4 regions of the Peribacillus sp. TE19612 genome follow, and region 3 is predicted to be linked to each of the others. Evidence: riboswitches for the same ligand, from Rfam matches in the RefSeq annotation. Region 3 holds a riboswitch; each other region holds the start of a gene.
What was found. A riboswitch is a leader RNA that binds a small molecule or an ion and turns the genes downstream of it on or off. The one in region 3 is predicted to bind S-adenosylmethionine.
Positions count from the first base shown of each region.

Region 1: linked by a shared signal. The riboswitch ahead of ACZ9AO_RS09845 (bifunctional homocysteine S-methyltransferase/methylenetetrahydrofolate reductase) and the one ahead of ACZ9AO_RS11435 (sugar ABC transporter substrate-binding protein) in region 3 are both predicted to bind S-adenosylmethionine.
Region 2: linked by a shared signal. The riboswitch ahead of ACZ9AO_RS14685 (YezD family protein) and the one ahead of ACZ9AO_RS11435 (sugar ABC transporter substrate-binding protein) in region 3 are both predicted to bind S-adenosylmethionine.
Region 4: linked by a shared signal. The riboswitch ahead of mmuP (S-methylmethionine permease) and the one ahead of ACZ9AO_RS11435 (sugar ABC transporter substrate-binding protein) in region 3 are both predicted to bind S-adenosylmethionine.

Region 1 is NZ_JBWCCL010000004.1:343,079-351,176, forward strand. It holds gene dapF (diaminopimelate epimerase) at 1-550, shown strand, start outside; gene ACZ9AO_RS09830 (DNA ligase D) at 975-2,822, opposite strand; gene ku (non-homologous end joining protein Ku) at 2,973-3,815, shown strand; gene ACZ9AO_RS09840 (MOSC domain-containing protein) at 4,308-4,958, shown strand; SAM riboswitch class I at 5,070-5,168, shown strand; gene ACZ9AO_RS09845 (bifunctional homocysteine S-methyltransferase/methylenetetrahydrofolate reductase) at 5,272-7,119, shown strand; gene metH (methionine synthase) at 7,112-8,098, shown strand, end outside.
Region 2 is NZ_JBWCCL010000007.1:239,956-248,053, forward strand. It holds gene pdxR (MocR-like pyridoxine biosynthesis transcription factor PdxR) at 1-355, opposite strand, end outside; gene pdxS (pyridoxal 5'-phosphate synthase lyase subunit PdxS) at 491-1,378, shown strand; gene pdxT (pyridoxal 5'-phosphate synthase glutaminase subunit PdxT) at 1,383-1,979, shown strand; gene ACZ9AO_RS14670 (SDR family NAD(P)-dependent oxidoreductase) at 2,123-2,869, shown strand; gene ACZ9AO_RS14675 (TetR/AcrR family transcriptional regulator) at 3,043-3,630, shown strand; gene ssuE (NADPH-dependent FMN reductase) at 3,817-4,350, shown strand; SAM riboswitch class I at 4,631-4,739, shown strand; gene ACZ9AO_RS14685 (YezD family protein) at 4,896-5,039, shown strand; gene ACZ9AO_RS14690 (phosphoadenylyl-sulfate reductase) at 5,208-5,924, shown strand; gene sat (sulfate adenylyltransferase) at 5,954-7,102, shown strand; gene cysC (adenylyl-sulfate kinase) at 7,146-7,745, shown strand; gene ACZ9AO_RS14705 (nitrite/sulfite reductase) at 7,762-8,098, shown strand, end outside.
Region 3 is NZ_JBWCCL010000005.1:266,085-274,182, reverse strand. It holds gene ACZ9AO_RS11440 (GTPase domain-containing protein) at 1-2,578, shown strand, start outside; SAM riboswitch class I at 2,673-2,778, shown strand; gene ACZ9AO_RS11435 (sugar ABC transporter substrate-binding protein) at 2,894-4,006, shown strand; gene ACZ9AO_RS11430 (sugar ABC transporter ATP-binding protein) at 4,063-5,565, shown strand; gene ACZ9AO_RS11425 (ABC transporter permease) at 5,567-6,571, shown strand; gene ACZ9AO_RS11420 (winged helix-turn-helix transcriptional regulator) at 6,857-7,216, shown strand; gene ACZ9AO_RS11415 (NAD(P)H-dependent oxidoreductase) at 7,288-7,818, opposite strand; partial or broken gene ACZ9AO_RS11410 (hypothetical protein) at 7,946-8,098, shown strand, end outside.
Region 4 is NZ_JBWCCL010000007.1:94,078-102,175, reverse strand. It holds gene ACZ9AO_RS14075 (helix-turn-helix domain-containing protein) at 1-176, shown strand, start outside; gene ACZ9AO_RS14070 (hypothetical protein) at 646-813, opposite strand; gene mmuM (homocysteine S-methyltransferase) at 1,114-2,076, opposite strand; gene mmuP (S-methylmethionine permease) at 2,080-3,459, opposite strand; SAM riboswitch class I at 3,543-3,645, opposite strand; gene ACZ9AO_RS14055 (flavin reductase family protein) at 4,319-4,927, opposite strand; gene ACZ9AO_RS14050 (alpha/beta hydrolase) at 4,946-5,554, opposite strand; gene ACZ9AO_RS14045 (ring-cleaving dioxygenase) at 5,554-6,501, opposite strand; gene ACZ9AO_RS14040 (ring-cleaving dioxygenase) at 6,526-7,503, opposite strand; gene ACZ9AO_RS14035 (nitroreductase family protein) at 7,746-8,098, shown strand, end outside.

The DNA of each region.
Region 1 (8,098 bases), on a different contig from region 3:
AACATTACCGGAACTGCATGATACCCTTTTATTTTCGGCATTAGCGGTTCCTAATCCACATTTGATCTCACTTGTCGATAGTGATGTTTTACAAAGTGATTTGCAGGAAAAACTTTCAACAAAGGTCAATCAACCGAATGAGCTTTTCCCTGATGGTGTCAATGTCAGCTTTGTGAAAGATTTGGAACCAGGGAGCATTTATGTGCGGACATTCGAACGTGGAGTAGGATTCACGAATGCATGTGGAACGGCGATGTCGGCTTCTAGCCTAGTAACATGCTCTGTTGGGTTAAACGCGTTGGAAAGTGAAATATCTGTCTACAATAACGGTGGAAAAGTTAAATGCGTGGTCCACCATGATGAAGAAAGCCAAACATATTCAATTGATTTAATCGGGAATGCAACCTATGAATTCAAGGTATCGATTGAAATAGACTTAGATCAGCCTGAAAAATTTGAAATGCTTGGAAAAGAGGATTTTGAATTGGAAACAAGCTTATATGCCAAGCTGCAGGATGAAGTGCAAAGGTATTTGAAAACAAAATTATAATGAAATTTTCAAACTGCAGGCGAACTCGAAAAAAGCGAGTTTTCCTGCAGTTTTCTTATTTAAAGTTGCAGTTGATTTCAGAGATCCGCTCGCTTTCCGCCGACTGTCTGCCGACTGTCTGCCAAGCCTCCTCGGCTCAAGAGCCTGTGGGGTCTCGGCTAGCCAGTTATTCGGCAGGAGTGTCGCAAATTTCTTCAATCCATTAAAGATTATAGTAAAAAAACATGAAGGTAACCTAGTCTTAAACATTATTCGGGATGAGACTAGCCTAGAGTTTTTCTTTAAAGAAACGTCCCAGTTGATTGGAACGTAAGGTACGAGACTCCTGCGGGAAAAGCGTGGCCAAGGGAAACCCCGCAGGCCAGCGCCGAGGGCGGACCGCCCGCGGAAAGCGATTTTCTAGAGCAACTTTCCATCTTACCAATTAGTTATTGGTCTTTTTTTGTTTTAGGAACGACAATACTTCCAAAAAGGCTGGTCCATTATCTACCAGTCGGTAATCCATAAACGCACACCCGTCTCTTTTTATTCTGTTTGGTATGGTTTCAATCGTAAAGTCCTTTAACTGGAGACTTTCGTTCACTTCCTCCCAAAACAAAGGTGTAGCCACACCAGCGAAAGAATTTCCCCGTGGGGAATAAGGAAGAATGATGGTTTTTCCTTCACTATGCTGCACAAAGTCCAAGTAAAGTCGATTATGCCGATTTATTTTCATTCTTTCCGTTGTAAAATCATTCGGATTGGAACTTGTTAAATAATCACCCAGAAAGTCAGTGAATATGCGTGTCTCCTGATAAGTAAATCTGTCTTCAGGCAGAGGGATGTGAATTTGCAGTCCTTTGTTACCTGAAGTTTTTACAAAAGCTTTAATCCTTAATGATTCCATCACCTTTTTTATTTCCTGTGCAGCCTTTACCGCAAAGGAGAAATATTCGATGGAAGGAGGATCCAAGTCCAGGACGATTTCGTCGGGTCTTGTTTTACCGGCTTTCTGAAATGGGGCATGAAATTCCAATGCAAGTTGATTACCAAACCAAAGGAGAGTTTCAATGTCGTTACACAGCATATACTCGATATCCTCATCCATGAACGTTTTAATAAAGTCAGGCGCATAATCAGGTTTGTTTTTTTGGAAAAATCTTTCTTTATCCAAAGTTCCATGAGGATAGCGGATCGTGGTAAGAAGCTTATCCTTCAAGAAGGGTAAGAAGAAAGCTGAAACCTCCCGTAAATAATGAAGGTATTCTACTTTTACCACCTGTTTACCTTCTGTTTTCCAAAGCGGTTTATCCCTTGAAGTTATTTGTACAGTATCTGGAAATGTATATTGCCCTAGCACGAATTTCTCCCAGGTACATTCGTCGGGAGAAGTTTGTAAAAGCCACTGCGAAAACTGAGGTTCACGCAATTCATTTTCCTCATAAACGTGTAAGAATTGAACTTCAATGCAAATGGATGGATGGATATAAAAAAATTGTGCGTCTTCGTCTGATGCATTTTGCTTGATCAATTGATGCAATATACTTTTATCTCTAGCACTCAGTCCATTTTTGACACTTCCGATTTTCGTTACGGCACCTTCTTTGAATACTGCAAGGGAAACGTAGCCATTTTCTTTGTGCAATGCTGTGATGAAACAAGAAACGGTCTTCCAATTTTTCACCTTAATCCAAGATGTTGTACGTCTTCCTTCTTGCCAAGCACCCCGAGTTTCCTTGGCGACAATCCCTTCGCCATCTAACAAGGTGACCTTATTCAAGGCAATATCCAAAACGTCAAAACTCTCTATTAATTGTATCAAAGCCTTATCGGTGGGATCAGGAGGCATAGGAAGACCGAGTTTTTCCCCCATATTCAACATCAATTCCCTTCGTTCCACCATAGGTTTATCTGCTACCTCTTTTCCGCTGATGCGAAGCAGGTCAAACGCTATAAACCGACATGGGGAAAAACGGGCATTTTCTGAAATTAAGGATTGTTTCCCAAGGCGTCCTCGCCACTGTATTTGAAAAAAGTCCGCCTTCGCCTGATTCGTAAGCCAGACCAATTCTCCATCTAACTGAAGCGGGAGATAATCTTCCAGGTCCAGGTCTTTGATGAAAGAAATGATTTCTGGGAATTGAGGTGATAATTCCTTTTCATTCCGACTCGAAATGCTTATGGTATCGGAGTCTATCGTTAAAATAGCCCTAAAGCCGTCATATTTGACTTCATAACGCCAATCCTTGGAGTTGGGGGCTTCAGGGTAATAGGTAGGCAGCATCGGTTTCATTTTTGTATTTACCTCCGCAAATAATTGATAACATTATTTTGCCAAAAAAACGAAGTGTTAGAGTTGGCAATTGTTTTTTCGTTTTTTTTTGAACAAAGGGGAATAATAAAATTGTTCTTCTTATCAAAAATAAGTTATGAGGTGACGAATATGCATACGATGTGGAAGGGGAGCATATCATTCGGTTTGGTGAACATTCCGATCAAACTTCATGCTGCAACGGAGGATAAGGATATATCTTTAAGGACGTTGCATAAGGAATGTCATACACCGATTAAATACGAAAAGGTTTGTCCAGTATGCGAGAAAGAAGTGGGGAAGGATGATATAGTCCGCGCTTTTGAGTATACAAAGGGAAAGTTTGTTGTATTGGAAGACAATGAACTAGAACAACTGAAAAAACAAAACGAAGAAAAAGCCGTGGAAATCGTGGATTTCGTTAAAATTGAAGAAATAGATCCCATTTATTTTAACCGGAGTTATTACATGTCCCCAAATGACGGGGGGATAAAAGCTTATTCCCTTTTGAGGCAGGCCCTCAAGGAATCGAATAAGGTGGGGTTGGCAAAAATCATCATTCGCTCCAAAGAACAAATGGCGGTAATCCGAGTCGTTGATAATACCTTGGTTATGGAAACGATTCATTATCCGGATGAAGTCCGCTCCACAGCGGATGTTCCGAATATCCCTGCCAATGATACCATAGTAAAAAAAGAAATCGATACTGCCGTATTATTGATAGATCAATTAACGACTACTTTCGATCCGACAAAATACACCGATGACTATCGAACCGCGTTACTAGAATTGATTGAATCAAAGAAAACGGGACAGACGACGATTACAGCGAAAACAAAAGAACCAGTTTCCAACAATGTAACTGATTTAATGGAGGCATTACAGGCATCCATAGACCGTACAAAACATGATGAACCGGAAAAGAAAAAGACGACCCGAAAGAAAGCGGCACCGAAAAAAAAGAAACAAGCGTAAACAGGAAGCTGAGCGGAAGACGGATGATGTCGCTCGGCTTTCTGCTTGTTTTTGCAAGGATCAGGCTTCTAATAAAAAATTGAAAGGGACTTGATAAGGAGGGGAGGAAAGTACAAATAGGTGAGTCGATCACGATGCAAGAAACTGAATGGAATTACAGGAAATTAGTGGATATTAATGAAAGCAAAAAAAATTCGCTCCCTAAAGAGCGACAATGAGGAATTCAATCGTGAAAATCAACATATAGGCGAACGGTTGTAGTTTTCGACTATATATTGTGTTCATATTCTACCATATTTAATTCTGAAATAGCAACTAAATTACTGAAACTAACCTATGAATTTTTCTGGAAATCAATGATATTTCGCCCATTAACTGCTCATATGGCTTTTTCATTTCATATACATATAAAAAGGTACTGAATAAAATGGATTTTTAGTATAATTTATACATATAGGATGATATAAATTTAATATGAATGGAAGATGCAAAATGGAAAATGGAAAAATTAAATCACTACATGCAGGGAAGCCGAAACATGAAATTTTTTCGAATATCGATATCTTTTCAGCCATGGATAAACAAGCACAGGATAATTTGACAGTGACTAAATCTGGCATAATCGGTGATGGTGTCGGTAATGTAAAGTTCCATGGAGGTCCTGATCGGGCTTTGTGCTTTTACCCATTTGAGCATTATTCATTATGGAATGAAAAATTCTCTAAAAAGCTGGATATCCCTGCATTCGGTGAAAATTTAACTATAGCGGGGATGAGGGAAGAAACAACGTATATCGGCGATATTTATCAAATAGGCGATGTGATTGTTCAAATTAACCAAGGGAGGATACCTTGTTCGACCATTTCCTTCTTCAATCAAGAACCTAAGTTTTTGGAACTCGTACTGAAAACGAGTTTCACTGGTTATTTTGCTAGAGTACTTCAAGAAGGAACGATAAATAAACAAAACGAGATTGTGTTAATAGATCGTCTACAAGAAAAAATTTCTGTCCATTACGCAGCAGAGGTCATCCTTCATAAACGAGATGGGCTGGAAGGAGCTAAGGCTTTACTTTCACTAGACTCGTTAGCGGAAGACTGGAAACAAAGGATCTTGAAGAGGGTTCAAGCAGAAAAAAATTGAATGATTTTTGCAAAAGTGAAAAAAATGTCGATCAGGTATTGAAATTGACAGATTATTAATGTAAATTAAATATAATCAAATTTTGAAATCTTATGAAAATTATATAAATGGATCTTATCGAGAGAGGTGGAGGGACTGGCCCGAAGAAACCTCAGCAACCAGCTTAGGCAAAGGTGCTAAATCCAGCAAGCAGAGCTTGATAGATGAGGAGAATGTTTCAAAAACCTTCTTCTTTGAGAAGGTTTTTTTTCCTTTTCTCTCATACTCATAGAATACGGCAAAAACAGGATTGTTTTTGAGAGAGGGTGTAATGATGAATTTTCGTAAAGAATTAAAAGAAAGAATGCTGGTTGGAGAAGGGGCAATGGGGACCTTGCTTTACTCTAATGGCATTGATCAATGTTATGAGGAATTAAACTGCACGAACCCAGATCAAATAGAGTCCATCCATCGAGCCTATCTGGAAGCTGGTGCAGATATCCTTCAATCGAATACATACGGAGCCAATTTCAATAAATTGAAGCGGTATGGACTTGAAGATGAAGTGAGTAGAATCAATCGCCAGGGAGTCATTCTTGCTAAAAGAGCGGCAAAAGGAAAAGCATACGTCTTCGGTACCATAGGGGCTCAGCGGAGTATCAGGAAATCGGATTTAAGCATGGAAGAGATAAAACGGGGTTTTCGTGAACAGCTATACAGTCTGTTGATGGAAAATCCTGATGGGATTCTCCTGGAAACATTTTATGACCTGGAAGAACTGGAAACCGTCCTGCAAATCGTTAAAAATGAAACGGGACTGCCGATTATCGCAAATGTCTCGATGCATGAACTGGGTAATCTTCAAAATGGAATCCATTTAAATGAAGCCTTTCAAAAACTCGAGCAATTGGGTGCCGATGTGGTTGGTGTGAATTGCCGCCTCGGACCACATCATATGATTCGGGCCTTGGAAGAAGTGAGTTTGCCAAAGCAAGCATCGATTGCCATTTACCCTAACGCCAGCCTGCCGGATTATGTCGATGGGAGGCTCGTTTATAAAGCTGTGCCGGAATATTTCGGTTCTAGTGCCCTGGAACTTCGTGAGCAAGGCGCCGCGATCATAGGAGGGTGCTGTGGAACGACTCCACTGCATATTCAAGCTGTAAAGCATGCAATTGGAAGTTTGGCTCCCGTGAAAGAGAAATTTACGAAATCCCGTGAAATAGAAGTAATTGAAGTGAACGATAGGGAATTGGAACTTCCCCTTTACGAAAAAGCCAAAACGGAACGGACGATTCTTGTTGAGTTTGATCCACCGAAAAAGCTAGGGATAGAGAGCTTCATGACTGGTGCTGAGGTTTTGAAAAAAGCAGGGGTCGATTCCATTACATTAGCGGATAATTCACTTGCCTCACCAAGGATATCGAATGATGCACTGGCTAATTTACTGAAGAACCAATTGAATATAAATCCGATGGTGCATATAACATGCCGTGATCGAAATTTGATTGGCCTGCAGTCACATTTAATGGGTCTGCAGACGGTAGGGCTGAACGAAATATTGATCATCACCGGAGACCCTTCAAAAATTGGGGACTTCCCGGGTGCCACTTCGGTTTATGATTTATCTTCCTTTGACCTGATAAGTATGGTCAAACAATTTAATGAAGGTCTTTCCTATTCTGGTCAAAGTTTGGGTCAACGGGCAAATTTTAAAATTGCGGCAGCTTTTAATCCCAATGTGAAATATCTGGATAAAGCCGTACTGAGAATGGAAAAGAAGATTGCCTGCGGTGCTCAATCCTTTTTGACACAGCCAATTTATTCCGTGGAGCAAATCGAAGAAGTATATGAAGCGACAAAACATCTAGAAACCCCGATTTTCATCGGTATCATGCCCTTAACAAGCACCCGGAACGCCGAATTCATCCATAATGAGATCCCAGGCATCAAATTGCCTGATAATGTTAGAAGGGCCATGGCTCTAGCGGGGGATGACCCTGTAAAGTCAAGGATTGAAGGGGTGAATATCGCGCGGGAACTGGTGGACGCGGCTAGGGAAAAATTCAAGGGCATATATTTAATCACTCCATTCCTTCGCTATGAAATGACGGCGGAACTTACGAAATATATTAGAAAAGTCGATAGTAAACAGACATCAGAGGTGGCAGTACATGAATAAAAAAGCGATTCAAGATCAGTTAAATTCTAAGATTCTCCTACTTGATGGGGCGATGGGAACGATGCTTCAAGCGGAGAATTTGACAGCAGACGATTTTGGCGGGGAACAATTCGAGGGCTGCAATGAATATTTATCACTGACGCAACCGGAAATCATCCAATCCATTCATGAAAAATATTTAGCAGCGGGCGCAGATATCATAGAAACAAATACCTTTGGAGCGACCAGTATCGTCCTTGAGGAATACCAAATAAGTACGATTGCCTACAAGCTAAATAAAATTTCAGCTGAGCTTGCCGTTAAAGCTTGTGAAAAGTATTCCAATGATGAATGGCCAAGATATGTAGCTGGCTCGATGGGCCCCACTACAAAAACGCTTTCCGTAACGGGCGGAACGACTTTTGATGTTTTAACAGATTCTTATGAAGAGCAGGCACTGGGTCTCTTGGATGGCGGGGTAGACTTGCTGTTGGTGGAAACCTGTCAGGATATGCTTAATGTCAAGGCTGCCTTTTCTGGAATCAAAGCAGCATTCGCTAAAACGGGAAAAGATGTGCCTGTCATCATATCAGGAACAATCGAACCGATGGGCACGACACTTGCCGGCCAGTCCATAGAAGCTTTTTATTTATCGGTTGAACATATGAAGCCCGTAGCTGTCGGCCTAAATTGTGCAACAGGGCCGGAATTCATGATAGACCATATCAGGACACTTGCAGATATATCAAATAGTGCCATCAGCTGTTATCCGAATGCCGGGCTCCCTGATGAAGAAGGCCATTATCATGAATCACCTACATCCCTGGCAGAGAAAATGAAGCAATTTGCCGAAAAGGGATGGGTCAATATCATAGGCGGATGTTGTGGTACGACACCAGAACATATTAAAGAACTTTCCAGGGTACTCGAAGGCATGAAGCCCCGTACAATTACGGAAACTGCCCATGGTCATGCCGTATCAGGGATAGAGCCGCTTATT
Region 2 (8,098 bases), on a different contig from region 3:
AATGTTCCGTGTCAATTTGGCTGGGATGAAAATGATATAGCAATTCCCCTTCTTTATGATTGCTTTGTTCCAAGGATACTTGGTTAGTTTGTGTATACTCTAAATCCTCGAATGTTTGAATATAGTACCCTTTTCTTGGTATGACTTCAACGTATCCTTCAGCAGTCAATTGTTCATATGCAGTCTCGACAGTATTTTGACTTATTTGAAGGAACTCTGCCAATTTCCGTTTGGAAGGCAGTTTTGTGCCGTAAAGAAGACGGCCATCAATAATTTCTTTTTTAATATATGAATATAATTGTTCGTACAAAGGTACTTCACTTAACCGATTTAAATCACAAGAAAGCATATTCATTTTGTTGCCACCTTTTTGAAAAAAATTCACTGACCCCATTAAATTTATTAAAACTGACACTTTCAATGCGGTCAACTCTTTTTTATACTAAGCCTAACAAATCTAAAAAATGCAAATATTAGGGGGAAGAAAAAAATGGAAAAATTATTAGGAACTGACACAGTAAAAAGAGGAATGGCACAAATGCAAAAGGGTGGCGTAATCATGGACGTCATTAACGCAGAACAAGCAAAAATCGCAGAAGCATCCGGTGCGGTCGCTGTCATGGCATTGGAAAGGGTTCCTTCCGACATCCGTGCGGCTGGCGGCGTAGCAAGAATGGCAGATCCGCGAATTGTCGAGGAAGTAATGAATGCAGTGTCAATCCCGGTCATGGCTAAAGCAAGGATTGGCCATATCGTTGAATCAAGGGTCCTGGAATCCATGGGAGTGGATTATATCGATGAAAGTGAAGTGCTGACTCCTGCGGATGAAGAATACCATATTCTAAAAAGTGATTTCACAGTACCTTTCGTTTGTGGCTGCCGTGATTTAGGCGAAGCAGCGCGCCGTATTGGTGAAGGAGCATCCATGCTTCGTACAAAAGGAGAACCAGGAACTGGTAATATTGTGGAAGCTGTGCGTCATATGAGAAAGGTACAGTCACAAATTCGCAAAGTGAGCATCATGAGTGATGATGAATTAATGACAGAGGCAAAAAATCTTGGAGCCCCTTTTGAAATTTTAAGAGAAATCAAACGCACAGGTAAATTGCCTGTAGTTAACTTTGCAGCCGGCGGAATTGCCACTCCAGCAGATGCTGCATTGATGATGGAATTGGGAGCAGATGGCGTTTTCGTTGGGTCTGGTATTTTTAAATCTGAAACTCCAGAAAAATTCGCATCCGCAATCGTTCAAGCGACTACATATTTCACCGATTATGAATTGATTGGCAAGTTGTCAAAAGAATTGGGCAGTGCAATGAAAGGCATTGATATTTCCAAACTAGCTCCGGCAGAACGGATGCAGGAACGTGGATGGTAATATGATAACGATCGGTGTTTTGGGATTACAGGGAGCGGTTGAAGAACACTTGAACCAAATCAAAGCTGCCGGCGAACAAGCAATTATAGTAAAAAAACCGGAGCAGTTGCAGGAAATCGATGGCTTGATCATTCCAGGCGGAGAAAGCACGACGATGAGGAAGCTAATGGATCGTTATGGATTTATGGAACCGGTTAAAACTTTCTTCGAAGATAAAAAACCAATTTTTGGTACATGTGCTGGGATGGTATTGGCGGCAAATGAATTGACTGGCGATGAGAAGGCCTATCTTGGACTAATGGACATTTCCGTGAAAAGGAACGGATTTGGACGTCAAAAGGATAGTTTCGAGGCTGAACTTTCAATCAAAGGAATGGAAACCCCTTATAAGGCAGTTTTCATCCGGGCGCCATTTGCTGATGGAATTGGAGAAGGTGTAGAAGTATTGGCTGTTTATGAAGAGAATGTAGTGGCTGCGAGACAAGACCATGTCCTCGTTAGTGCGTTTCATCCAGAATTAACAGGTGATGATCGTTTTATGCAGCTTTTCATTGAAATGGTGAAGACATCCGTAAGTAAGGCCGAATTGAAAACCTGCTAATCAAATGAAGCTGTCCTATTAATAGGACAGCTTTACTTTTGAAAGCTCAAAACTCTATAAAAATACATATTGCTTGAATTTACTATTCTTAACTTTTATAATAAAAGTAAGTGTTCACTTACTTAGTTGAAAGGGGAATGTATATGACAGCAAGAGTTGCAGTTATTACAGGGGGAGCAAGCGGTATAGGCCGAGCCACATGCCTGAAATTCGCAGCAAAAGGGGACAAGGTCGTTGTTGCGGATTTTAATGAAGAAATGGGCCGGGAAACCGTTGATCAGATAACAGCTAATGGTGGAGTGGCCATTTATGTTAAAACGGATGTTTCTAAGCAGGAAGATGTTGAATCGTTAATCAATAAAGCAGTGGAAACATACGGAAGGCTCGATATCATGTTTAATAATGCCGGCATTGGTGCGGGCGGTATGATCATAGACCAAGATATGGAAGGTTACTACAAAACGATTGGAGTGAACCAGCACGGAGTGGCCTTTGGAATCATGGCAGCAGGACGGAAAATGAAGGAACTGGCTAACAAGGGAGTCATTATAAATACCGCTTCTGTATTTGGCTACTTAGCTTCCCATGGGACTTTTGCCTATCAGGCGACTAAAGGCGCTGTAAGAATGATGACACAGACAGCAGCTTTGGAATTGGGTGCTTATGGCATTCGCGTTGTGGGCATTGCGCCTGGCGGGGTTGACACTCCTATCATACAAGGTTATAAAGACATGGGAATCATTGATAAATTGAATGCAAGTCAAATGCGCGGTGAATTGATTAAGCCAGAAGCCATTGCAAATGCCGTCTATCTATTATCGTTAGAGGAAGCGGATGCGATCAATGGAAGTGTAGTCATGGTCGATGATGGCTATGCATCTTTTAAGTGATTTTCATAAATAGAAAACATCGTCCCAACCAGACGATGTTTTCTATTTATGATATATGGGAATATTGAATTCTAATAGATCAAAGGTAATATTGACCGATAGATACCAGCGATATATCATGGGAAATAGATGGGTGAAACCGGTCTTATCTTTATAAAAGAAGGTTGATATTTTTGAAAAAAGGGCAGCAAACCAAAGAACGAATCATAAATGTAGCCCGGAGTCTTTTTGCCACTAAAGGTTTTGACATGACAAGAACGAATGAAATTGCCTCTGCATGCAATGTTTCCGAAGCTACTATTTACAAATACTTTGACAGCAAAAAAGATTTGCTTTTGGCTACAATTACCCCTAATGAAAAAGAGGAATCTGAAGATGGGACTAGCCATCTATCCACGGATGATCTAGTGGAGAATCATGTTACTACCATGATAAAAAAAATTCTTGAAAATAAAGAACAGTTTTCGATATTATTTAGGGAAACACAATTCGATCAAGATATTTCAAAGCAATATGTAGATCAGATTTTCAAACCAAATGCCAGGCATATTGAAATACAGAAGAGAATAGATAGCGGAGAGATACAATATATCTCTGATATTATTTTATTTAATGTAGGGATCATTTCTTTCACATTGGCTTTATCTACACATTATGAGATCCATCAACAAAAAAAGGAGCCATATTTTACTTCTGAACGAATTAAGAGCATTGCTCAACTTTTGGTATATGGTATTCATGGGAAACAAAATCATACATAATGAAACGGTCATATTTAAGGGCATGAGCATCAAGCCGTAAATATGACCGTTTCTTTTTTCATTCAGAGTAGATGTCTAGAGTGTAAGATTTGACTTATATTTTTCAGACAATTACGATAAATGTATACTTCACGAAATGCTTTAAGAAAATTATATCTGGAAATCTTGTAACATTGGAGGGTATCAATGAGCGATATCGTAATTTTATCAGGAAGTCCGGCTATTCCATCAAGAACGGACATTTCACTAAAACATATTCAATCATTAGTCGAAAATGCAGGATTTACTACAGCTTATTTCTCGATTACGGATTTCTCAGCAGATGATTTATTCCAAGGGAAATATAATAGCGAGGATATCTCAAAGCTTTCAGAGAGAATTCAAGCAGCCAGAGGAGTCATTATAGGTTCACCGGTTTATAAGGCTTCTTATACAGGTGTATTGAAAGCATTGATTGATTTGCTGCCAGAAGGTGCTTTTAAGGGTAAGCCGGTGCTGCCAATCATGATTGGTGGAAGTAACAGGCATCTATTGGCGATTGACTATGCGCTTAAACCATTAATTTCAATATTAAAAGGCGAGCCGCTGCAGGGGATTTATTTTGTTGATAAGGAAATAGATAAACAGAATCCAGAAAACCCGATCAATGATTTGCATTTAATTGATCGCGTCCAGAGTCAGGTTCAAGAATTTGTAGAAGCGATACAGTTAAGAAATTAATGACTTCAATAAATTAATTCCTTCCATAAAAAGACTGGAACCCTAGAAATTTTTTTTAGAATAACACGCGTCAATAATAGGCCTAATAATGAAAATAGACTCATTTTTTTGGAGACTTTATCTAAAAAGACGAGTCTATTTTCGCATTTATATGAACATAAAATCATAAATTGAATAGTGTGTATAAAAATAACAGTTCATCCATAATATTAAACCAAGTTATTTTATAAGAAAACTCCATTGACAAGGATTAAATATATGTTAATATTTAAAATAATAAAACTTATCCAGAGCGACGGAGGGAATTGGCCCTTTGAAGTCCAGCAACCTGCATGATGGATGCAAGGTGCTACCTCCAACAAAATGTTGATCATTTTGGAAGATAAGGTAAAGATATTTACCTTGCGATCTTTCCATCATGGAAAGATTTTTGTTTTTTGTGAAAATTTTAGGCAGACCATAATAATGTAAGGTTGTATGGAATTATATAAATCTAAGAAATTTAAAATAAAATATTCGCGGATTTTCTTAAAGGAGGAACTGGTTTGGATAAAGAGAATCAGCTTGAAGAAATTTTTGAACGACTTCAAGAAATGCTTAATTCAATGAAATATGGATCCATTACACTTATTGTCCAGGATGGTAAAATCATTCAAATGGAAAGAAATGAAAAACTAAGAATTAAATAAGGTATCTGCTGACTAGAAAAACTAGAGGCGGGTTTAACTGATATAAAGAGAGTATTGGTTAGATTCGTCTCTTTTTCCTAGATTTAAATAACCCGGGAATATTACAACGGGAATTGATCAACAGTTACTCTAACCTAATACAGCAAGTTTTTAGAGGGGGCTACAAAGTTGGCTGCATTAATAAACTATGAAAATTTCAATACAGGGGACTTCCCTGTATTTCCTGCAGACAGTGAGACAAAAGGTGCTTTGGAAGTTCTGCAATGGGCGAATGACCATTATGGAGACAAACTGATTTATGCTTGCAGTTTTGGTATTGAAGGCATCGTGCTTACGGATTTATTGGCGAAGGTCAATCCTTCGGCTAAAATAGTTTTCCTTGATACAGATGTTCATTTTGAGGAAACTTACCAATTGATCGAGGAAGTGAAGAAGCGATATCCGAAGCTTTTGATCGAAATGAAGAAACCTGACTTGACGCTTGAGGAACAAGCGGCGGAATATGGCGATGAATTATGGCTTAGTGATTCCAATAAGTGCTGTAACATCCGTAAAATCGTTCCGCTTACAGATGTGCTTTCATCGGCAACAGCCTGGCTTTCGGGACTGCGGAGGGAGCAATCCGAAACTAGGGCTAAGACCGAGTATATCAATAAGGATAATAAGTTCAAATCTGTTAAAATATGCCCACTCATACATTGGACATGGAAAGATGTTTGGCGCTATGCCCACAAAAATGGACTTCCATATAATGTCCTGCATGATAATGGATATCCGAGCATTGGATGTAAAACGTGTACTGCACCTGCCTTCAATGCAGATGATTTACGCTCAGGCCGTTGGCAAGGAGCTCAAAAAACGGAATGCGGATTGCATTTATCTTAAATAAATAGAAACCATAGGGGGAAATTAGCATGACAATCAGTTTACCGCACGGAGGAACATTAATCGATCTTTGGGAACCAAAATATGATTTTAGTAAAATTACGAAGTCAATCGAAATCGATGAAATTGCTTTAAGCGATCTTGAATTGATAGGCACTGGTGCCTACAGCCCGATTAAAGGATTCTTTACAAAAAGTGACTATGAGACAGTGGTAAAGGATATGAGGCTTAGCAGCGGACATGTATGGAGCATCCCGATTACGCTGCCTTTGACCGAAGAAACTGCAGAAAGCCTTACTATAGGTGAAGAAGTAACATTAACCCATGAAGGTGAAACTTACGGGGTTCTCTCCGTTTCCGATATTTACACTCCAGATAAGCAATTGGAAGCGACATTGGTATATCAAACAGATGATGAGAAGCATCCTGGAGTGAAAAATTTATATAACCGCGGGGATGTATATGTCGGCGGGGAAATAAAGTTGATCAAGAGAATAGAGCGTCCGCTATTTCAAGCTCATTATTTGGACCCAGTCGAGACAAGGAAGGCTTTCGCTGAAAAAGGATGGGAAACGGTTGTCGGTTTCCAAACGAGGAACCCTGTTCACCGTGCACATGAATATATTCAAAAGACAGCATTGGAAATCGTCGACGGTTTATTCTTAAATCCTCTAGTCGGTGCCACTAAATCAGATGACATTCCGGCAGATGTAAGAATGGAAAGCTATAAAGTGCTGCTTGATAAATATTATCCTAAGGATCGCGTCTCCCTTGCAGTTTTCCCTGCTGCCATGCGTTATGCAGGACCTAGAGAAGCCATTTTCCATGCGATGGTCCGTAAAAATTATGGTTGTACCCATTTTATCGTCGGACGTGATCATGCGGGTGTGGGCGATTATTATGGCACATACGATGCTCAAAAAATCTTTGGGAATTTCAATGCAGATGAGTTAGGGATCACGCTATTATTCTTTGAACATAGTTTTTACTGTAAAGCATGTGGCAATATGGCTTCCGCTAAAACTTGTCCGCATGGCAAGGAAGACCATGTCATCCTGTCTGGAACGAAGGTAAGGGAAATGTTGCGTAATGGAGAAATTCCTCCAGCTACCTTTAGCCGTAAGGAAGTCATCGAGGTGTTGATCGAAGGTCTAAAAAAAAATGAAGTTTATAACTGATTGGACATAAATGGAAGGTTCACATGAAGAGGGGGATTATCAAATGAGTAAAAGTACGAATGTCACATGGCATGAGACGTCATTGACCAAGGAGCACCGACGGAAGCAGAACGGCCATGAAAGCACGGTTCTATGGTTTACAGGACTATCGGGTTCCGGAAAATCAACGATTGCAAACGCGGTCGCTAAAGAGTTATACAATCGGAATATTCGAAGTTATGTTTTGGATGGTGATAATATCCGTCATGGCTTAAATAAAGATTTAGGTTTTTCTGAAGAAGATAGAACCGAGAATATTAGGCGGATTGGTGAGGTTTCCAAGTTATTCGTGGATAGTGGGCAGTTCGTATTGACCGCTTTCATATCACCTTTCAGGGCAGATCGGCAGATTGTACGTGATTTACTCGAAGAAGGGGAGTTTATTGAAGTATACATAAAGTGTCCGATCGAAGAGTGCGAAGTGCGTGATCCAAAAGGGCTTTATGACAAGGCCCGTAAAGGCATCATTAAAGATTTTACCGGAATCGACTCTCCATACGAAGAACCTGAACAACCGGAAATCATTTTAGAATCCGACCAATACAGCATTGAAGAGTGCGTTGAACAGGTAATCGGCTATTTGACAGCAAAGAAAGCGATCTAATCAAGGAGGAAATGTAATGGTTTACGAGAAATTTTGGTCGGAAAATCCACTAATCGCTAAAAATAAAACGGAAATCTGGAAATTGGAAAAAGACGGCTTGAAGATATTTGATGATATTCCGCATTATGCAGCAAATGGGTTTGATTCCATCCCTAAAGAGAAATGGGATATGTTCAAGTGGGCAGGTCTATACCTGCAACGGCCAAAAGAAGCTGGTTATTGGATGATGCGAGTCGTTATTCCCGGAGGTATCCTGACTTATGATCAACAAATAACTCTAGCTAACATCGCAAAAGATTACGGGAGGGACGTATATGACATTACAACCCGTCAAGCCATTCAATTCCACTGGC
Region 3 (8,098 bases):
CCATGACTATGAAGCAGCCATTTTTAAATGGGAAAACATAGAAGGGGAACTTGGTTCATGGGCGAAGAAAAACATCGCTGATGCGTATTTTGAATTGGAAATGTATTCAACCGCAGAGGATATCTATAAATCCGTCGATACGGATGAAGCTGTCTTGAAAACAGAAGTTCTTTTGCAGCTGTTTTCCCTGTACATAGTGGAATCGAGAAATGATTTGGCTTCCAAAGTCGTGAAAGAAGCAGTCGAGTTTCAACCGGACTACCCGAATGTCACGGAAATCGCACGCGCCTTTTTTGAAGAGCAAAAGGATTGGAACAGTGCGGTGGTATTAGCGGCGAATGAAAGTATCCGTACAGAGTCAATGGGCTGGTTCGATGTGCTGAAAACGTATATCCAGCAGGGTGTTGCCCAATCGATGGAGCCGGATTATTTCTCAACTGTCCTTGGTTCGCTATACACACTCGACCAGGAACGTTTCGAGAAAATGACGGTTGCCCTTTGGAAAAATTATAAATATACGGATTCTTATTTCGAATGGTTAAGAGTGATTAATAATTTGATAGATACCATCGAATTGAACCATGCGGATGTATGGGATGAGCTTTCCGTCTATTACAGGGATGCGTATGCAGGTCTGTTAGAAGGAACGCATCTAATCAAAGAATTAAGTCCTGTCGTGCCAAGGTTGCTGGAAAACTGGCTCAAAATCGCAGACGGGGAGCTTTCGCTGTTTGCGGCGGCATCCACGTTGTCCTGGAATGAAATCTTCCCGGATACGGTCAATGCGCTGGTCATTCAGGATGCAGAGAGCCTGCTTTCGAAATCGCCTAAATTGGGAGGCGGACTGGAAGCGGGAGAGAAACTGTTCAATTCCATTATCCAGTGGGCTGAAGATAATGATTTAAGGGTTGGCAATAAGCTTAAATGGATGGTGGAGGGGCTTAAGGATACCAGGAATTTCAATCTCCTTCTTGCAGGAAGTACAGGAAATGGCAAGACATCCTTTATTCAGTCAATCGTTGGCGAGAGCATTGCTGCTGAGGACCATTCTTCCCTAGTCAGTGTCAAAGATGGGGATGATTTGGAAATCCTTGAAATTACCGATACAGATAGCAAAGTTGTCGAGGAGCTAACTGATTTGGATGAAACACGCCGTCAGCGCGGGACTATTGTCGATGTGACAATCATCAGTGACTACCTAAGAAATAATCATCTGCGGTTATTGGATACACCGGGGTTCAATGGGGAACAAAGCGTGGAATCCGATTTCCAAGGCTATTTACATGGCAGTGATGGCCTGATGTTCGTTCTTGACGCCCGGGCTCCTTTCACCGGCAGCGAAAGGGATCTGTTATTGGAAATTCAAATGATGGCTCCGAAACTGCCGATCCATTTCCTATTAAATAAAATGGATACGATATACAGTGATCAGGTCGCAGTCCGGATGGAAGACGAAACATGGGATAAAGTGAATGCATATTTCCCGAATGCGAAAGTGTTCGCTTTCTCCAAACATTATGACAGCAGGCAGCAATTGAAGGACCTTTCAGCCTTCCTTCAATCGAATTATCAAGATGATAATTGGAAGGAAAGAAGATCTGAAAAAATCCTGGCATTCATTCGTAAAACTTTATCTTATCTATTAGAAAAACGGACAGCCAATGAGCGGAAATGCGAGCATTCCATCTCTTGGAATGAGCAGATGGAAGTCAAACTGAATGGAGCGGTCAATCAACTGGCTGATCTGGAAAAAGAAAAAAGTGAAAATATCATAAGGTCGTATCGTTCGCTTAAGGACGAAGTGAAAAGTCAGCTTTATTCAAAAATTCCTGAATTACTGAGGGATTGCTCTAAATCGTTAACGGAAAGCAGTGATTTCAGTCAGGTCCATGTACAGTTAAACCAGGAAATGAATGAGCGGATTCAAAACTTCATTTCTGACAAGATCATGCCTCAATATTACCGTTCTCTTCAAGACTGGATTGCCAGTTCCCAAATGGAGTTCTCACAAAGCCAGCAGTTCATGGATGAGATGAGTGCCGGATTCAATGAATTATACAAAGAAGAACGGATTACACTGGCAGGTGACTTCAGGGTGTTGGATGACTGGCGCCGTGATGCCGACCGGATGACAAGCAGTATCCGCATCGAAAACGTTAATATCCTTTTGCGCAGGACTCCATCACAATTGCTGCTTAAAGGAGCAGGGAAGCTATTTGGGGCGATACCGCAAAATAAGGCCAATATGTACAATCGTTACAAGAAATACCTGGAAAGTGAAGATTACCTGGATGTTGCCGAAATGATCACGGAACGTTTCCTAACCCAATTTGGATTGTTTGAAAAATCATTGGATCGGGACATCTCACTATTCTATCGCAGTTCATTTGCCTTACTTCAAAAAACGATAGAGCAGACGCAGACTGAAATAAAAGACTACCAGGCTGCATTGGAGCATATGAAAGAAAATCCTGAGGTTTACCGTGATCCGATCACGTTGTTCGAAGTGAAATTAAGGCAGTTGGAGAGGCTTGAAAAAATCGAGAAAAAGCGTCTAGCCCAGCTTCAAAGAAAATAAAAATAACGGGAAACATTTCAAATATTCAAAAATCTATTGACTTTACGACTATATCCCTATAAAGTGATAATTACGAAAACGTAACACAATATATCTCTTATCAAGAGTGGCGGAGGGACTGGCCCTAAGATGCCCAGCAACCGTTCCATTAGGAATTGGTGCTAAATCCTGCAAAACAGAAATGTTTTGACAGATAAGAGAGGGACAAGTCTGCAAAACAGCCGATTAAACCTCTCTATATTAGAGAGGTTTTTATTTTGGGATTTACACCGACTTAACTGATAAGACTAATGAGAAAACATGGAGGGAAACAAGATGAGAAGGTCTATTAAAGGGATATTCATTTCTGCCATCGCTTCGGCTTTGCTTTTAACGGGTTGCTCTGCAGGGCAGAGTTCCACAGAATCGAAGAAAGAAGAAAAAGTATCATTTGAAAATGTCCCGGAGAGATTTGCTGATGGCGATGGAGCCAAAATCAAGGTGATCCGTAAAATTGGCGGTGATGATCATACTGCCCAATACCTGGCGGGGGCGAAAGAAGAAGGAGAAGCACTGGGGTTTCAAGTGGATACGTACACAGCCAATGGTGATACGGCTAAATTCCATGATGCGATAGCACAGGCTTTGGAGGAAGATTACGACGGCTATATCATTTCACATGGTGATGATGCCGCAACTGTAAATGACGTTCAGAAGTTGGTTGGTGCAGGTAAAGGCGTTGTCACATTCGATTCAATAAGCGACCTATCTAAAATAGAGGGCGTGACATTAACTTCACAAGATGATGAAGCGCTGGCAACACTGGCTTTCGATAAACTGATAAAAGAACAGAAAGGTGAAGCGGCAATTGCATATCTTTGGGTGGATGGCTTTCCTCCAATGGTAAGAAGAAATGCAGTCTATCAGGAAAAATTAAAAGAAAATCCTGGGATTAAAGAAATCGAAAGATTCGGAGTGGCATCCGCTGATACTTCGGTGCAGACACAAAATGCTGTAGCCGCAATGCTGAATAAATACCCTAAAGGTAAATTGGATGCCATTTTCGCAACATGGGATGCCTTTGCTATCGGTGCAGCCCGGGCGATTAAAGAAGCGGGCCGCGATGAAGTGAAGATATATGGAATTGATGTTTCGAATGCAGATCTCCAGGAGATCCAATCTGCTGATAGCTCATGGTCCTACACGGCAGCAGTCGATCCCAAGTTGATCGGTGCAGTGAATATGAGGATATTGGCTAAAAAATTAGCTGGCGAAGAAACGCCGCAAACATATGATTTGGAGGCATCACTTATTTCGCAAAAGCAAATCCAAGCTTCAAAAGAAGCGGTAAACATGGCAAACCTGTCTGATATTGTCGATGGCTGGGGGGTATCGACGGAATTTGAAGAAGATTGGATGAAGGTTTTGAAAGATCATTATAAAAAATAAAAAGAGACACTCTCTTTCAAGCGAAGGGAGTGTCTGTTCTATAAGGGGGAATGGACATGGGCAAGCAACTAGAAATGAAGAAAATTTCGATTGAATTTCCGGGGGTGAAGGCGCTGAGTGATGTTGATTTTTCCGTACAATCAGGGACAGCCCACGCATTGGTCGGTGCAAACGGAGCAGGGAAATCGACGTTAATGAAAGTTTTATCGGGAGCCCATGTTCATTATTCAGGTGACATTTTTATTGATGGGATGAAGCGGGATATCCGCTCGCCAAAAGCTGCTCAGGAACAGGGCATTCAAATAGTTTATCAGGAAGTGGATACCGCCCTCATCCCTTATTTAACAGTTGGGGAAAATGTAATGTTGAATGATATGGTCCAAAACATGGGAAAAAAACAAAGGGTACAATGGAAAGAACTGCACAACAAAGCCACTTCTATTCTTGAAGATATGAAAATTCATGTCCCTTCGAAAAAGCTGGTTAGAGACCTTACCTTGGCTGAAAAACAGATGGTCCTGATAGCAAGAGCCGTTTCGACAGAATGCAAATTCCTGATTCTCGACGAGCCAACTGCTCCGTTAAGTCATACGGAGACGACGGAACTTTTTCGAGTTGTAAATGAGTTAAAGCAAAAAGGCGTGGCAATCATTTTCATTTCACATCGTCTGCCTGAGATTTTTGAAATCTGTGAGGAAATTACGATCATGAGGAATGGGGAGCGTGTCACTTGTCGAAAAATCGAGGACATAACCCGTACTGAAGTGGTAGAGAACATGCTCGGGAAAACCATGGATGAACAGTTTCCTGAAGTGAATGCTTCGATTGGAGACGTAATTCTGGAAGTGAACGGATTGTCAGATGCCGAGAAAGTTAAGAATGTCAGTCTGAATATTAAAGCAGGCGAAATAATCGGCTTGGCTGGGTTGGTCGGGGCTGGGAAAACGGAGCTATGTAAAACCCTTTTCGGTCATACGTCCATCACAGCGGGTGAAGTCATCCTGAATGGTCGAAAGCTTTCTCTGAAATCACCGCATGAAGCAGTAAAAAGCGGGCTGGCACTTGTACCTGAGGAACGCAGGAAAGAAGGGGTCCTTGTACAGGAATCAGTCTCGGCAAACTTGACTGCAGCCAGTCTCGGAAAATTCTGCAAAACATTCAGTGTCGTCGATCGTAAGGCGGAAAAGGAAAAGGCGAAGGAAATGATCGCAAGTCTCGGCATTAAAACTCCTTCAGGGGAAGTGAAGGTCGAAAACCTATCCGGGGGTAACCAGCAAAAAGTTGCCATTGGAAAATGGCTTATGGCGGATGCGGATGTATACATATTCGATGAACCAACGAAAGGGGTCGATGTCGGAGCCAAGAAGGATATATTCGAATTGATTGCAAAGCTTGCAAGGAATGGAAAAGCGATCATTTATGCATCCTCCGAGCTTTCCGAAATCATTGGCATTACCAACCGGACCTATGTGTTATATGACGGGAGCACTGTCATCGAATTAGAAACAAGCAAAACGAATGAAGAAGAACTACTATTCCATTCAACAGGAGGTAAATAGGATGAGCATACCCATTCCTGTTACACAGACAGCGAAAGCGAAGAAAAAGGTGGAACTATTCGACTTTTTCTATAAATACGGCACAATATTGACGATTATCATTCTGATTGGAATTTTCGCCGTATCCAATCCATCTTTCATCCAAACGTCTAACCTGATAAACATCCTGCGTTCCATTTCAATCGTGACCATCATTGCGATCGGCATTACGATATCACTGACCGTGGATGGCTTCGACCTTTCCGTGGGCTCCGTCGCATCATTGGCCAATGCCATCGTCATCTCGATGTTTGTCTGGTTTTCCCAGGATACATTCATCGCCATATTAGCTGCGGTCGGTGCCTCACTTTTCGTAGGGGCTTTGAATTCATTCATGATCGTTAAATTAAGAATTCCCGACATGCTGATGACATTGGCTACCATGTTCATTATTCAGGGAATTGCCCTTACTTATACAAAAGGGGCCACGGTTTCGCAAAATATGGTCATGCCCGACGGGACATTCGCAACAGGACTGATCAGCCCGTTTTTCGCCAAAATTGGCCAAGTACCATGGATAATCCTGATCATGGCCGTCATTGTGATAGCGACCCATATCTTTTTGACTTATACGAAGCACGGTCGTTATATGTACATTATTGGGGGGAATAAGGAAGCAGCGAGACTTTCCGGGATATCGGTTAATAAATACAAAATACTTGCCTATCTGATTTCAGCTCTATTTGCTGCAATCGGGGGAATTGTCCTTGCTTCAAGGGTCATGACATCGGAAATCAATTCAGGATCCCCCTATTTAATGGATGCCGTTGCAGCAGCCTTCATTGGTTCCTCCGTTTTAGGAGCGGGAAAACCGAATGCCTTTGGAACCTTCATCGGTGCAGTCCTGATCGGAATCCTTCAAAATGGGCTGATCATGATGTCCGTTCCGTATTACGCGATGGATATCGTCAAAGGAACAGTGCTGGCCCTTGCGCTCGCGGTAACCTATTACAAGCAAAAACATTAAAATGTATTCGTTACTTTACTCTACAAAAATCCAAAAATATGAAAAAATCCTGTTGTAATGCAACAGGATTTTTCCTTTTTAAAAAGGAATGGTTAAGGAGATCGTCATCATTTTACTTACGCTAAAACAGGAGCACTTTTTGAACTCTCATTGTTGGATTATAAAGATTGACCGCAATTGTAATTTTTATAGGAACCTTATTTACCTTTTAATAAGATTGATAATGATCTATTGTAAAGTATGAACATTCATATCATATACTTATCTAAAGGAGAGTGTAGACTTATGCGCGAAACCTGTGTTCCTGCAGGTGTGAAACCGAATGAAACTGGCTTTGGATATACGCTGTCCTTGATAGGCGGCAAATATAAAATGATCATAATGTATTGGCTGTCAGAAAATAAGGTCATGCGTCATAATCACCTGAAGCGAAGTATCGGTACCATTTCCTTTAAAACGCTAAGCATCATGTTAAAAGAGTTGGAGGCAGACGGCCTTATCATACGCAAGGAATTTCCCCAAATACCTCCAAAAGTAGAATATTCATTATCTGAACGTGGTCTATCTCTCATCCCATTGTTAAATATGATGTGCGAGTGGGGAGAGAAAAACAGTTTGCCAGTTCAGGAGACTAAACAGCCGTAGGTGTAGCTATTTTGATTAAATCAAAAGAAGTATTTCCCTGACAAGGAAATACTTCTTTAATGAACTGCCTATTAAAGGTTATCGACAAAATTCAAATAATCTTGTGCGCTTTTTTTCAATTCGCTCACGGATGGCTCATTTTCAGCACCATAAAACGCAAGGAATGAACGATAATCTGCATTGCAGTAAAGGAAGGTAGTTTCAAAGGGAGATAATAAATGTTCAAGTGTATAGCGATATCTTCCTTCTTCACTATAATCCTCTTTGTTAATTCCGGCAGATACAGCTAAAGCAGCTTTGCGATTCTTTAATTTATCCCCTCCATTTGAACCATAAGCCCAACCATAAGTAAAAACATCGTCAAGCCACCTTTTTAGGAGAGGCGGACAATTAAACCAATAAAAAGGGAACTGTAAAACAAGATTACTATGCGATTCGATTAATTGCTGTTCTTTTTCCGCATTAATGTTTCCGTCAGGGTAAACCTTATACAATTCGTGTACTGTATACTTTTCCGGATATTTCCTTAGCGCTTCTACCCATCGCTTATTTATGACGGATGTTTCTAGACTAGGGTGTGCTACGATAACAAGAGTTTTCAAAGATTTCTCCTCCTTAATTATTATTTATTTTAAGTATAAAGTGCACTCTGCAAGCACGTAAGTATGCACTTTTAGTATAGGTACTTACCTAAAGGAGAGTGTTAAATCAGGTATAACTAAAAAAACGATCTGTAAATTCCAATATAAGGAAGATATTAATAAGGGAATCTTAAAAGGTCAGATAGACACGCTCATCCTGTCACTTTTACATAGGAGGGATATGTACGGCTTTGAATTAGCCAAAATTGTTCGTGAAGAAAATATTACAGACTTACATCAG
Region 4 (8,098 bases), on a different contig from region 3:
CATCTAAGGATCTGGATAATGAGTCACCTCAAGTCATGGAATTAACGGATTTACCAGATATGGAGCTTGCTGTAGATGGAATTTCTCTTTCTGAAGAGGAAACAATTCAATTTATCGCTTTTATTAGAGCTAAACGGGAAGTGGAAATAAATCGCGATAAACAAAATGAAACATAGCAGACATTGAGTTTAAACTGGCATTTGGTTATACTGACTGGCATGTTCATTATAACTGTAAAATACCGCGGCTTTCATCAATTAGGATAGGTCGGTTCTCCCATTTTGAAGTTGCACGTAATTATATCTGTGTTTAGAAATTTAAATTTTATTAATTATTATATAGAAGAAAGTCGGTTTTTCAAAAAATCATCCAGCTTCATGTTTCTGTTGTCCTCTTTAAACTTATTCATTTTCCATCAAGGGAAGATTGATTGAAGGTTTATCTCTAATTTTCCCTCTTTATCTATTTGCAATGATAGAAAAAACATGGCAAAGATCATGGTTTCCCCCGATGAAATAATCAAAAAAAGAAGCAACATGAAGTGAGAGTTATGTCTTAATTCATGTGCTTCTATTAATGGAATCCTTAAAGAAATGGAAAATTGCTCAATATAATGTCTCAACAGATGTGCTGCATCTCCATATCTTAAGGCATCTCATCTTCTTTTTCCCGATTCTTGAAAGCTTCATGTGTGACAATATCTTCAATCTGTTCATACTGGCGGCTGTGTTCCTTCTCTTCGCTAATTCTATTATTGGGTAAATTTCCTGGATGTCCTTTTTCTTTGTGATTAAAATTTTTACCACGACTCATAACGCATTCTCTCCTTTCCATTCATTGTTTGTATAGTTTTCCCAAGCACGAAAAAAATATGATTTAATTTCTCTTTTTACAGTTTTTGCAGCAGGGTTGGTTTACCTGTAATACCCAGCCAATCTTGCGCGACTTATTTCTGAAGTGCCTAAAAATTAATAATTCAAACCTTTTCAAAATTACTCGAATCTGAATAAAGAGCTCAAAAAGAACAGGAACCGCCAGATTCCTGTTCTTTTTGTTTATAGGTTTCCCGACTACTTGCATATTTAATAAAAACATTTTTGATAACAAAAAAGGCTAGGAGAACGTTACCACGGAAGGTCGCCACTTTCTTGAAATGCCCGCAATATGATGAGGAGCGGTTCTGCAACATCCTCCAATTATACTTGCCCCCGCATGGTGCCAATCTTCAGATTTCACATCGAGCCTATTACATGATTCCGGACCATGCCATGTTTTAGTTTCTGGATTATAGGTTTCACCGGAATTGGGATAAACGATAATTGGTTTATGCGTGTTTGCACGCAACACCTGTATGGCTCCCGTGACAACTGATACAGGCGCACAGTTGATGCCAATTGCGGCAATTTGCTCACTGTCCCCGAACAATCTGGTACACTCCTCCAGCAATGTACCGTCACTTATCGCTTTTTCATTTTTCAAAGAAAAGGATAGCCAAGCATAGACTTCTGGATAATCCTTCAATAATGAATGTAATACTTTTGCTTCTTGCAAAGAAGGAATCGTCTCAAATGCTAAAATGTCAGCTCCTGCTTCAATCAAAGCTTTTATTCGTGGGCGATGAAATGCCGCTAAAGCTTCATCTGAAACACCATAGTTCCCAACATACTCTGAACCATCTGCTAGATAAGCTCCATAAGGCCCAACTGATCCAGCAACCAATGGCTTAGGTCTAATCGTTTGATATTCTTCCTTCCAAAATTCATCTCTTGCTTGTCTTGCAAGTAAAACCGTTTTCCGGATTAGATCCAATGCCTCTTTTTCTTGTATTCCGCGGAGGGCGAAACCTTCAACCGTTGCTTGATAGCTTGCCGTTATCGCACAGTCAGCACCAGCTCGAAAGTAGTCAGAGTGAACCTGGTAAATCAATTCTGGATTTTCAAGCAATACACGTGCAGACCACAGGGGATCGTCCAAATCACAACCATGACTTTCAAGCTCTGTAGCTAAAGCTCCGTCCAAAATCATGACTGAATGATCTCGTAAAATTGCTTCAATTGGGTTAATTTTATTCTTCATTGTCTACTCCTCTTTTCTTAAAGTTTGTGTCAGATAATAACTTACATAGCAAAACAAAATAAACGGAATGCCACAATATAGTGCAATTCTTTGTGTAGGATCAAATGCAATTCCTATGCAAGAAGCAAGACATAGCATAAATGAAACGATTGGTACGAATGGATATAATGGTGTATGATAAGCCAAATCATTAACTGAGTTTCCTTCGTTTATATATCGTCTGCGAAATAGAAACTGTGACGCGCTAATACTCATCCAAACTATAACCACGGCTAGTCCAGAAATGGATACAAGCACTATATATACAGTATCCGGCGCAATAATACTCGAGAAAAGTGCTAAAACACCGCCCAGCATACTGAAAAGGACTGCATTCAAGGGAACACCCCGTTTTGTCAATTTTGCAAATATTGGTGAAATAGTTTTCTTATCTGCAAGTGACCAAAGCATCCTGGATGAGGCATATAGTCCTGAGTTTGCAGCAGACAAAATGGCAGTTAATATAACAAAGTTCATAATATCCGCTGCATATGGCACTCCAATTCGTTCTAGAACGGCAACAAAGGGGCTCTCTAATACGCTTGCATCCGAAACAGGCAATAATGCGGATAAAACAACGATGGTACCTACAAAAAAGATAATCAATCTCCATAATGTCATACGGATTGCCTTTGGAATCGTTTTTTCCGGATTCACAGTTTCTCCAGCTGCAACTCCGATCAATTCAGTTCCAGAAAATGCAAAATTCACAGCGAGCATTGTCATTAGAATGGCAAAAGCACCATTTGGAAATAAACCTGCACTTGTAACATTGGAAAATAACGGAGCTGATTGTGCGTTAATCATTGGAATAAAACCTACCATTGCCGCAGCTCCCAGAATAATGAATATCACAATAGCAAATACCTTAATAGACGCAAACCAGAATTCGGATTCAGCGAAAAACTTAACGGTCCACGCATTTAATGCCAAGACCAAAATGGCAAATAGAGCACTCCATATCCAGACACTGATTGATGGAAACCATCGCTGCATCAACAATCCTGCAGCCGTGAATTCCGAACCTAGTGCAACAGTCCAGGTTAGCCAATACAACCAGGCTACTGTATACCCTGTCCCTGGTCCGATGTATTTGGCTGCGTAACTATGAAAAGCACCTGTCTCGGGCATATGCACTGACAGTTCACCTAGACATAGCATGACTAGATAAACCACTAATGCACCAATCAGATACGAAAGGATGGTTCCGAACGGACCAGCCTGTTGAATCGTATAACCCGAACTTAAGAATAAACCAGTTCCAATCACCCCGCCAAGCGATAGCATTATTATATGCCGTGCTTGCATTTGCCTTTGAAAATCATGCTTCCTTTTGTTCTCCATACTAACTCTCCTTAATCTTGCATCCAGAAAAAACGAAAACGCACTCTAAAAAAGAGTGCGTTACTGACAAATAAACACGTACGGTCTTATCTATCAAGGTTTCACCCCCTGGAATTAGCACAGTGTCTATGTAGACCTGTTGCTGAGGTTTCATAGGGCCAGTCCCTCCACCTCTCTGGATAAGAAATTATTTTTTTATAACTTTATCAATCTATGAAAAAATTGTCAAGTTTTGTTTCGGAATGTAAAGACTTCCTTTTAAATGCTAACGATCATGGCTGGGGCATTAATATTAAATTGTTTTTGGAACAAGCGCTAAGCGTATTATAATGGCAAATAAAACTAACCGGGGTCATGTTGGTCTTAAAAATGGCGACATCTTAAAAGATTGTCGCCATTTGGACGTTGATTGGAACGTAGGGCACTCGCTTTCCGCGGGCGGTCGGGGAGCCTCCTCGGCTTGCGCCTGCGGGGTCTCCCCTGGACGCGCTTTTCCCGCAGGAGTCTCGCACCTTCCGTTCCAATCAGCTTTGTCTTACCTTTTGATAGAACACTTTTGCCTAGAGTCATTTTTGTTTTAAAATAGAAGTATTAGAACCTGAGGTGATGAGGATCTTTCATGATTCTATTCAGCGAGATCAACTTGAACTGATTACTTTAGATCAACTGGTGCCACCGAACCATTTGGTTCTTAAAATGGAGGCTGCCATTGACTTCACTTTCATTTATGACTTGGTGAAAGATATGTATTCATAGGGAATTTCAAAAGGGGTCCAGAATTTTTTAATTCCGAACCCCTTTTGTCTACAAACTGAAATGGCGACATCTTAAAAGATTGTCGCCATTTTTTTCTTTTTCCTTAAGGACGTTCTATTTCAAATAATTCCCCTAGTTTTGTATAAGTATGACCGGCTAATCTCGCTACAGGTTTTAGCCCGTTCGGGTCAATACGGCCATTATGATAAATATCTTGCTCTATATGATAACAGACTATTTTCCCTATCAGTAAATCACAACCAGGTTTATTCTTGGAACCTGCCAATGGAATCGATTGCTCTAATGTACATTCGAACCGCACCTTCGCTTCTTCCAATCCTGGTACGGATACCTTATCACTAACAGCCAGCGTGAAATTAGTAAGACCCAATTCACTTTCTTCAGATGGGAGTTCCTTGGCCGTTCGATTTGCATCAGCAACATTATTTTCGTCAGTGATATGAACAACGAACTCACCTGTTTGAATTGCATTTCGGGCTGTATCCTTTGAAACTCCTTCTTTCCGTTGAACAGAAATGGAAATCATCGGAGGATTTGAACTGACTATGTTAAAAAAGCTGAACGGCGCTATATTGATTGTACCGGTTTCGGATTGTGTCGTAACCAGCGCTATAGGTCTCGGTATAATGCTTCCAGTCAAAAACTTATAATTATCCCGTTCAGTCAAACTTTCAGGATTAACAGAAATCATCTTCATTCCCTCTCATTCTTATAAAAAGTTCTTTTGAAACCATAAACCTGCTGCATCAACCTCTGAACGTGTCAACTGATGACCGTAATTTTCCCACTGAACTTCAACTGTAGCGCCAGCTTGCTGTAAAAGTTGATTAAGTTCATCAGTTTCTTCTGCCGGGCAAATCGGATCGTTTTTACCTGCAGCTATAAATACAGGTATATCTGAAAGGGACGGCAAAGCGATCCCTCGTCTTGGAACCATTGGATGATGAAGAATCGCTCCTTGTAATGCCCCCTCGTAATGGAACAGCAAACTTGCCGCTATATTTGCACCATTGGAATAACCTAATGCCACCACTCTGTCACGGTCGAAGTCATATTTTCCAGACGCTGATTCCAAGAAGTCATAAAGCTCCTTCGTTCGGAAAATCAAATCCTCTTCATCAAAAACCCCTTCAGCTAACCGTCGGAAATAACGGGGCATTCCATTTTCAAGTACATTTCCCCGTACGCTCAGTACGGACGAACCCGGTGAAACCATTTCGGATAATGGCAAGAGATCTGTTTCCGTTCCTCCAGTGCCATGTAAAAGCAGTAGTAACGGAGCTTCTGGATTACTTCCTTTTTGAAAAATATGTTTCATCATTTATCCTCCTCTAGTACTCTCGGCACTGCCGGCAGTAACGTTTTTTCCATAACTTCCCGCTTTTCTTCCAACCATGGCGGCAGCATTAATTTACTGCCCATCGTTTCCTTCGTTTCATCATGAGCAAAGCCAGGTGGATCTGTGGCAATTTCAAAGAGTATGCCTCCATCTTCCCTGAAATAAATGGCATCGAAGTATTGTCGGTCTGTAAAGGGTGTCACACCATAGCCATGGTTACCGATATGCTCCCTCCATTCTTTATGATCTTCATTATCGCTCGCACGCCATGCAATGTGATGGACAGTTCCCACTCCGATTTTACCGTTTGGTAAAACCGTTTTTTTAACATCAATCAAATTTCCGATATCCGATGTGGATTTGAAGCGGATGAAATCGCCCTCTTCCCCAATCTTTTGCAGGCCCATCACTTCCTCTAATAGTTCCATCGTTTTGATCGGTTTTGACGTCAATAATACAGCACCGCCGAATCCCTTGACCGCCTTATCAGCTGGTACACCGCCGAATGACCATTCGCTATTTTTACCTTCTTTACGCTCAACCAGTTCAAGTTGCAAACCATGTGGGTCTTTGAATTCAAGATATTCCTCACCGAAACGTGAAACCTTTTCAAAGTCTATATTAAATTTACCCAAACGCTTTTCCCAGAAGCCCATTGAACCCTCCGGAACGGCATATGTTGTAATCCCCACTTGTCCGGAGCCAATTGTCCCTCGGTATGCCTCAGGCCAAGGAAAGAAAGTGATGATTGTGCCCGGTGAACCGGATTCATCTCCGAAATATAAATGATAGGTGCCTGGATCATCAAAATTAACGGTTTTCTTCACCATACGCATTCCCATTACTCCAGCATAAAAATCCACATTGTCTTGAGGATTGCCTACAATTGCGGTTATATGATGTATCCCTGCATTTTGCTTTTGCATGCCGATTACTTCCTTTCCCGTTGTTTAATTAGTTGATTTTGTATTAAGTGGTTTTAAATTCGATTCAATATCCTTTCTTTTCGATTCCAAAAAAGGTGGCAGGGCAAGGTTCTCACCTAGATGCTGCTCAGCTTCATCCACTTCAAAACCAGGTCCATCAGTAGCTAGTTCAAATAATATGCCATTCGGCTCCCTAAAATAGAGTGAACGGAAATAAAAGCGGTCCACATATCCCGAGTTCACGAATTTCGATTCACTAATTTTTTCTACCCATTTTCTCAATTCTTTTTCATCATCCACCCGGAAGGCAACATGGTGTACTCCACCCCTCCCCAGCCTTTCCCGAGGTATATCATTCCTTTCTTCAATATGGAGCTCCGCTCCTGTTCCTCCTTCACCTGTCTCGTAAACGACTATCGGATTTTGCCCCCTGATTGCGGATGGGTATGTGCCTGATTTCCTGAACCCCAATACCTCGATAAGAACACTTTCTATTTGTTCAATATTGGGTACTGTAAGTTTTACTGGTCCTAATCCAAGGATGGAAAACTCTTGCGGTACTGGGCTTCCATCCCACGGAAATCCTCCTTGAACGCCGTTATTATCCTGATCAGAAACCAGAAGAAGCCTCTGCCCTTCAGGATCTTTAAAAGAAAGTATCTTTCTTTCAAAACGGCTCGATATTTCATCGTGCTCAACATTGAATTCCACAAACCGTTTTTTCCAATATTCTAGCGCTTCATCATCCTTCACCCTTAAAGAAATTTCTGAAATGCTATTGTTTCCCTCATGAGTGCGGGCAGCATTTGGAATTTCAAAAAACGTCAATTCCGTACCCGGTGAACCAATTTGATCTCCATAAAATAAGTGATACACACGAACATCATCTTGATTCACCGTTTTTTTGATTAATCGCATCCCTAAGACTTTTGTGTAGAATTCAAAGTTATTTGCCGCTTTTGCTGTAATCGCCGAAACATGATGTAATCCTTTTAATTCCATCCGTACCACTCCTATCTTTATAAATCTCCCCTTACGGAGATGAATTAATCCGCTAATAATATCTCGAATTCGAGGTATTTAATCTAACATAATACTTTTAATGCAAATATCTTGATTTAAAGATAAACCACAGGGATAAAATTGTCAACCATTTTCATTCAAATAATTTCAACCGGATTCACTTATCATAAAATAAAAAAATCAGGCCAAAATAAATCGGTATAAGAATGGAGGTGTGATATATGGTTAAAGATTTTTTTAGCGCAATTGAAGATAGACGCTCTTATTATTCCCTTAGCAAGGAACATGTTGTTCCTGATAAAAGGATTAAAGAAGTTATCGATCATGCCGTTCAATACTCCCCTTCCGCTTTCAACTCCCAAAGTGCCAGAGTGATTGTTTTAACTGGTCAAAGCCACGACCAATTATGGGATATCACGAAAGAAACATTAAGAATAGCAGCGGATGGCAAAGATTTTAAAAAAACGGAAGAAAAAATGAGGTCATTTATAAATGGTTATGGAACGGTTTTATTCTTTGAAGACCAGGCCATAATAAATAGGCTCCAAGAACAATACAAAACGTATGCCGAAAA